DNA from 3 places in the Geobacillus zalihae genome. Region 1 is predicted to be linked to each of the others. Evidence: predicted binding sites of a transcription regulator. Region 1 holds the regulator's gene; each other region holds the start of a gene.
The links. The regulator LexA, encoded in region 1, represses DNA repair genes until DNA is damaged. The targets are predictions, from matches to a motif close to CGAACATATGTTCG.
Positions count from the first base shown of each region.

Region 2: recN (DNA repair protein RecN) is a predicted target of LexA. The motif match lies at 1,009-1,022, and genes of this name have one in related genera.
Region 3: uvrB (excinuclease ABC subunit UvrB) is a predicted target of LexA. The motif match lies at 1,309-1,322, and genes of this name have one in related genera.

Region 1 covers NZ_CP129217.1:1,239,042-1,241,241, reverse strand. Annotated here, with positions in the region: gene QWV57_RS06375 (YneB family resolvase-like protein) at 1-432, opposite strand, end outside; gene yneA (cell division suppressor protein YneA) at 452-757, opposite strand; gene lexA (transcriptional repressor LexA) at 909-1,532, shown strand; gene glnA (type I glutamate--ammonia ligase) at 1,596-2,200, opposite strand, start outside.
Region 2 covers NZ_CP129217.1:2,414,127-2,416,326, reverse strand. Annotated here, with positions in the region: gene QWV57_RS12190 (TlyA family RNA methyltransferase) at 1-440, shown strand, start outside; gene ahrC (transcriptional regulator AhrC/ArgR) at 490-939, shown strand; gene recN (DNA repair protein RecN) at 1,066-2,200, shown strand, end outside.
Region 3 covers NZ_CP129217.1:3,090,281-3,092,480, forward strand. Annotated here, with positions in the region: gene uvrB (excinuclease ABC subunit UvrB) at 1-1,238, opposite strand, end outside; gene QWV57_RS15680 (CsbA family protein) at 1,479-1,703, opposite strand; gene QWV57_RS15685 (PDZ domain-containing protein) at 1,717-2,200, opposite strand, start outside.

The DNA.
Region 1 (2,200 bases):
GATGGCTCGCTGCATGCCACGCTTAATTTTGGCGTTATGTATTTTTCTTTGGTACTCCTCGACAATCGCGATGATGGATAACACCATCTCATCGGCCTCCGACAGCGGCATCTCCCCGCGGTGGCTGGCGCTGTATATTTTCACCCCTTGCTTTTTCAAGCAATGCAGCACCGCCATGCGCGCATGGCCGCGCCCAAGCCGCGTTTCATCTTGAATGAGCAGCACATCGACCTCGCCTTCCTCGCAAAGCGAAAGCAGCTCCAACACGCCGTCGCGGTCGGCTTCATAACCGCTCGCCTGCTCGGCGATCACTTTAACGACTTCAAATCCACACTCGGCCGCCAGTCGCTCGAGCTCATCTCGTTGCCTCGCGAGCGACGTTTCCTGTTCAGCTTTGTCCGTGCTGACTCGGCAGTAAATGACCGCCCTCATGGCCAATCCCTTCTTTCCATCACTGATTGACGGCCACCGAGCCGCCCTGCTTTGATTTTAACACAGGAATGACAATTTGTTCACCGGCGGCAAGACGCGGGCTCGGCAAATGGTTGACATCGACGACCCAGCGGATGAACTCATCAGGCGGCATATGGTGTTCCTGTTCGTACTGTTTTGCCAGCCCCCAAAGCGTATCGCCGGGAGCGACCGTGATCGTCACGTATTCTTTTTTATCGACCGGGCTGCTGGCGTAAACGAACCCTGCCAACACGAGCGCAAACAAAAATGAAAACAAAACATAGTGCAGCAACGTTCTCCCCATTCTCCCCACCCTTTCTAGAATGTTTGTTCGCTTTCCTTCATTATAGTCAAGAACATTTGTTTGTGTCAATAAAAAACTCGAACTTATGTTTGTTTTTTCGTCTTCCGCATGGTATAATGAAGGCAAATGATGTGGCGAGAGGTGTGAAACCATGACGAAACTGTCAAAACGACAACAGCAAATTTTAGAGTTTATTAAACAGGAAGTAAAAACAAAAGGCTATCCTCCGTCGGTGCGGGAAATTGGGGAAGCGGTTGGACTGGCGTCAAGTTCGACGGTCCACGGGCATCTCGCGCGCCTAGAAAGCAAAGGGTACATCCGCCGCGACCCGACAAAGCCGCGCGCCATTGAAATTTTGGACAACGATATGGCCAAGGAGAGAGAAAAAGAGGAGATCATCTCGGTGCCGATCATCGGCAAGGTGACGGCCGGTCAACCGATTACAGCGGTGGAAAACATCGAAGGCTACTTTCCGCTGCCGAAGCGGCTCGCCGCCGGCGAGGAGCAGCTGTTTATGCTTGAAGTGATGGGCGACAGCATGATCGAAGCCGGCATTCTCGACGGCGACTACGTCATCGTCCGCCAGCAGTCATCGGCCAACAACGGCGACATCGTCGTCGCCATGACGGAAGACAACGAGGCGACGGTGAAGCGGTTTTTCAAGGAAAAAGACCACATCCGCCTGCAGCCGGAAAACGCCCATCTTGAGCCGATCATCGTCCGCGACTGCACGATTCTCGGCAAAGTGATCGGCGTCTATCGCCTGTTCGACTGACTCGTGCCGGCCTGCGCCCATAAAAAAGCTGCCCTGAAAAAAACGGGGCAGCTTTTTTATGAATCAGTAGAGTTCCATATATTGGTCCAATTCCCATTGATGAACCGTTGTCCGATACATATCCCACTCGATTTCTTTCGCTTCGACGAAATGCTCGAATAAATGTTTGCCGAGCGCGTGAATCATCACTTCATCGGACTTCAAGTTTTCCAACGCTTCATAGAGCGTTGCCGGCAAATCGACAATGCCTTCTTCGAGCCGTTCTTCTTTCGTCATGACGTAAATGTTTCGATCCACTGGCGCCGGAGGAGTGAGCTTGTTGCGAATGCCGTCAAGCCCAGCGGCTAAAAGCACCGCCATGGCCAAGTATGGGTTGGCCGACGGGTCAACGCTGCGCACCTCAATGCGCGTGCTCATGCCGCGCGAAGCTGGAATGCGGATGAGCGGGCTGCGGTTGCGCGCCGACCAAGCGACGTAGCACGGCGCTTCATAGCCTGGAACAAGCCGCTTGTACGAGTTGACGGTCGGGTTCGTCACCGCCGTAAAGTTCGGCGCATGCTTCAGCACACCGGCGATAAACTGCCGTGCCGTATCGCTCAACTGCAAGTCGCCGTTCGGATCGAAAAAGGCGTTTTCACCGTTGCGGAACAGCGACAGGTTGCAATGCA
Region 2 (2,200 bases), 1.2 Mb from region 1:
GCTACGTGACGCCGGATCAGTTTACGAAAGGGCTGCCGGAAGTAGCTGTCATCGATGTCTCGTTTATTTCGCTGCGGCTCATTTTGCCGGTCGTCAAGACGGTCATGGTGCCGGGCGGCGATGTGATTGCTCTCGTCAAGCCGCAGTTTGAAGCCGGCAAGGAAAAGGTCGGCAAAAAAGGGATCATCCGCGATCCGAACATTCACGAGGAAGTGCTCGAATCGATCATTCAATTCGCCTGCGCGGAAGGGTTCGATGTTCTTCATTTAACGTATTCACCGATTACCGGCGGCGATGGCAACATTGAGTTTTTGCTTCACGCCGTTTATTCGGGAGAAAATCGCAAAGGGGAAAACCGTCTGTCGATGCCGATCGCACATATCGTACGTGAGGCGCACGCCCATCTACGTGGCGACAGGACAGAGGGGCATGGCGAATAGAGGCGGGAAACAACAGCGTGGCATTTTGCAAGCAAAGAGGTGGCGCAATGTGAACAAAGGGCAAAGGCATATTAAAATTCGCGAAATCATTATGAACCATGACATTGAAACGCAAGACGAGCTTGTCGACCGGCTGAGAGAAGCTGGCTTTAACGTCACCCAGGCGACCGTCTCGCGCGACATTAAAGAAATGCAGCTCGTCAAAGTGCCGATGGCCAACGGCCGCTACAAGTACAGCCTTCCGTCCGACCAGCGCTTCAATCCGTTGCAAAAGCTGAAGCGGGCGCTTGTTGATGTGTTTGTGAAGCTTGACGGAACGGGCAACTTGCTTGTGTTGCGGACGCTGCCGGGCAACGCCCATGCCGTCGGCGTCTTGCTCGACAATTTGGATTGGAACGAAATCGTCGGTACGATTTGCGGCGACGATACGTGCCTGATCATCTGCCGTACTCCGAAAGATGCGGAAAAAGTGTCCGACCAGCTGTTGTCCATGCTCTAGGCGAGGACCGGCCCAGCTCCCGTTCTGCGTTCAAGGACGGAACGACAGGGCGGTCCTCGTTTGCAAATCCGAACATACGTGCTATAATCAAAAGTGGAATCAATCGGACAGGCAAGGAGTGGTGAAATGCTCGCCGAGCTGTCGATTAAAAATTTCGCCATTATCGAGTCGCTCTCGTTGTCGTTCGACAAAGGGCTGACGGTGTTAACCGGCGAAACGGGAGCCGGCAAATCGATCATCATCGACGCGATTCATTTGTTGATCGGCGGACGCGGCTCCGCTGAATTTGTCCGCTTTGGGGCGGAAAAGGCGGAAATCGAAGGGCTGTTTTTGCTTGATGATGACCGCCATCCATGCTGGCAAAAATGCGCAGACGTTGGCATCGACGCCAGCGACGGCATGATCGTGTTGCGCCGCGATATTTTCGCCAACGGCAAAAGCGTCTGCCGCATTAACGGCAAGCTCGTCACGACGGCGGTGCTGCGCGACATCGGGGCGACGCTTGTGGATATTCACGGCCAGCATGAACATCAAGAACTGATGGATCCGTCCCGCCATCTGCCGCTTTTAGACGAGTTCGGCGGCCTAGAGGCAGCAGAGGCGCTTGCTCGCTACCGCGCCGTCTACGAGCGGTATGAGGAGCTCGGAAAAAAATTGAAAAAGCTGAGCGAAAATGAACAGCAAATGGCGCACCGGCTTGATTTGTTGACGTTTCAGTTGCGCGAAATCGAACAGGCGGCGCTCGAGCCGGGCGAGGACGAGCGGCTGATGGAGGAAAAAGTTCGCATCGTCAATTTTCAAAAAATTTATACCGCGCTGCAGAAAAGTTATGAGGCCCTCTCCGGAGAGGGACGCGGACTTGATTCGATCGGGGAGGCGATGCGCCATCTCGATGACGTCGCAGGCATGGATGCAGCGCTCAAAGATGCGCATGAAACGACGTCGAACTGCTACTATTTGCTCGAGGAAGTCATGTACAAGCTGCGCGATCAAATTGAGGAGATGGAGTACGACCCAGAGCGGCTCGATGCCATTGAAAGCCGTCTCGCGGAAATCGGGCAGCTCAAACGAAAATACGGGGCGACGATCGCCGATATTTTGCACTATGCCGAGACGATCGCCGAGGAAATCGAGACAATCGAAAATCGCGAAACGCATGTGCATGAGCTTAAGCAGCAGCTCGCTCTGGTGACGGACGAGTTGCTTACGGAGGCGAAAAACGTCACCGCTGTTCGGCAAACATATGCCCAGCGCCTGATTG
Region 3 (2,200 bases), 1.7 Mb from region 1:
CGGATGATTTGTTCGACAACGCCCGGGCTGTGTTCAAGCTCGTACGGCCCTGGCGTCGCCGAGACGTAAATAATTTGATTGATTTTTTGCTCGAACTCTTCAAACGTGAGCGGCCGGTTGTCAAGCGCCGACGGCAGGCGGAAGCCGTGGTCGACGAGCACTTGCTTGCGCGCCCGGTCGCCGTTGTACATGCCGCGCAACTGCGGCAAGGTGACGTGCGACTCATCAACGATGATCAAAAAATCGTCCGGAAAATAGTCAAGCAAGGTGTACGGCGTCGAGCCCGGCGGCCGCAGCGCCAAATGGCGCGAGTAGTTTTCGATGCCGGAACAAAAGCCCATCTCGCGCATCATTTCAAGATCATAGCGCGTCCGCTGCTCGAGCCGCTGCGCCTCCAAAAGCTTCCCTTGCGCACGCAGTTCGGCGAGCCGCTCCTCGAGCTCTTGTTCGATGTTTTGAATGGCGAGCCGCATTTTCTCCTCGCGCGTCACGAAGTGCGACGCCGGAAAAATGGCGACGTGCTCCCGCTCGCCGAGCACCTCGCCGGTCAAGGCGTCCACCTCGCGGATGCGGTCGATTTCATCGCCGAAAAATTCGACGCGAATGCAATGTTCATCGCGCGACGCGGGGAAAATTTCGACGACATCGCCGCGGACGCGGAACGTGCCGCGGCGAAAATCGATGTCATTGCGGTCGTATTGGATGTCAACGAGCCGCCGCAGCAACGCGTTGCGCTCGATTTCCATCCCGACGCGCAATGAAACGACGAGCTCCCGGTATTCTTCCGGCGACCCTAAACCGTAAATGCACGACACGCTCGCAACGATAATCACGTCCCGGCGCTCAAACAAGGCTGATGTCGCCGAGTGCCGCAATTTGTCGATTTCATCGTTGATTTTCGCGTCTTTTTCAATGTACGTATCCGTCTGCGGCACATACGCTTCCGGCTGATAGTAATCGTAATAGCTGACAAAATATTCGACGGCGTTGTGCGGGAAAAACTCTTTCAGCTCGCTGTACAATTGACCGGCGAGCGTTTTGTTGTGGGCGATGACAAGCGTCGGTTTGTTGACTTGGGCGATCACGTTCGAGATCGTAAACGTTTTGCCCGTCCCCGTCGCCCCAAGCAGCGTTTGATGTTTCACACCCCGCTGCAAGCCGTCCACAAGCTTGGCGATCGCCTGCGGCTGATCGCCTTGCGGTTCGTATGGCGACACTAATTGAAAACGGCCCTCCACCGTTTCGCCTCCTCCTTCGTACCATCTTTCCCCATTGTATCACATCGTGATGATCCATGCATCAAAAATGCGAACTCATATTCGCACCATTCTGCACAGCATTTTCCATTCCCCTAACGCGAAAAAGCGGACCCATTCATGCCCAAGGTCCGCGTCTTCGCTCCGTTCCGTTTCGACAATCCGAGGTTCAGCCGACGATGCCTTTTTCCAAAAACAGACGGTTGAACCGACAACGCCGCTTCATTTTTGCTTCAGATGGTCGAGCATGCGGCCGGCCCAAAGAAAGCCGGCGATCGTCGATGCAATGTCAGCGACGATTTCATGCAGCTCATCCGTATAGCCTTTCAAGTAGGAAGCGACAAGCAGCGCCGTCGTCAACAGCACAGCAATGTACCGATTGTACGTCACCCGCGCAAACAACAGCACCAATAGGCACGGAATGATGAGTGCCGCCAAAAACCACATGATCCATTCTCCTTTACGAAACAGCTTCAGACGCTGATGCGTTCCGATCACGGACGAACAGCAGCCCGAGTTCATGATGCTCATCCTCATAGAGCGCCCCTTGGACGAAACGGACTTCGCCGTTATGTCCGACGACATCCAACTTGCAGAACGCGCGGTTGCGTTGGAGCGCCTCGTAAAACTCGGTTTCGGTCCGCACCGGGGCGCCGTTTGTTTTGATGATGACTTCTCCGATCGAAAGCCCCATTTTTTCCGCTTTCGAGCCAGGAAGCACGCCGACAATCACTAAGCCGTGCGGATGGCGGGCAAAGCGGGGCGGACGGGCGCGGTCGGCGCGATGCCCGGAAAACGCGATCCATTCACGGCCGATGATGGCCATAGCCCCCGCCGCCACCGCCAACGGTGGATACCATAGGCCGGAAGCAGCCAATAGGGCGACAACGAACGCCAGCCGAACAACAAGCCGCCCCTCCGCGCGCGCCGCTTCCGCCGGCAGC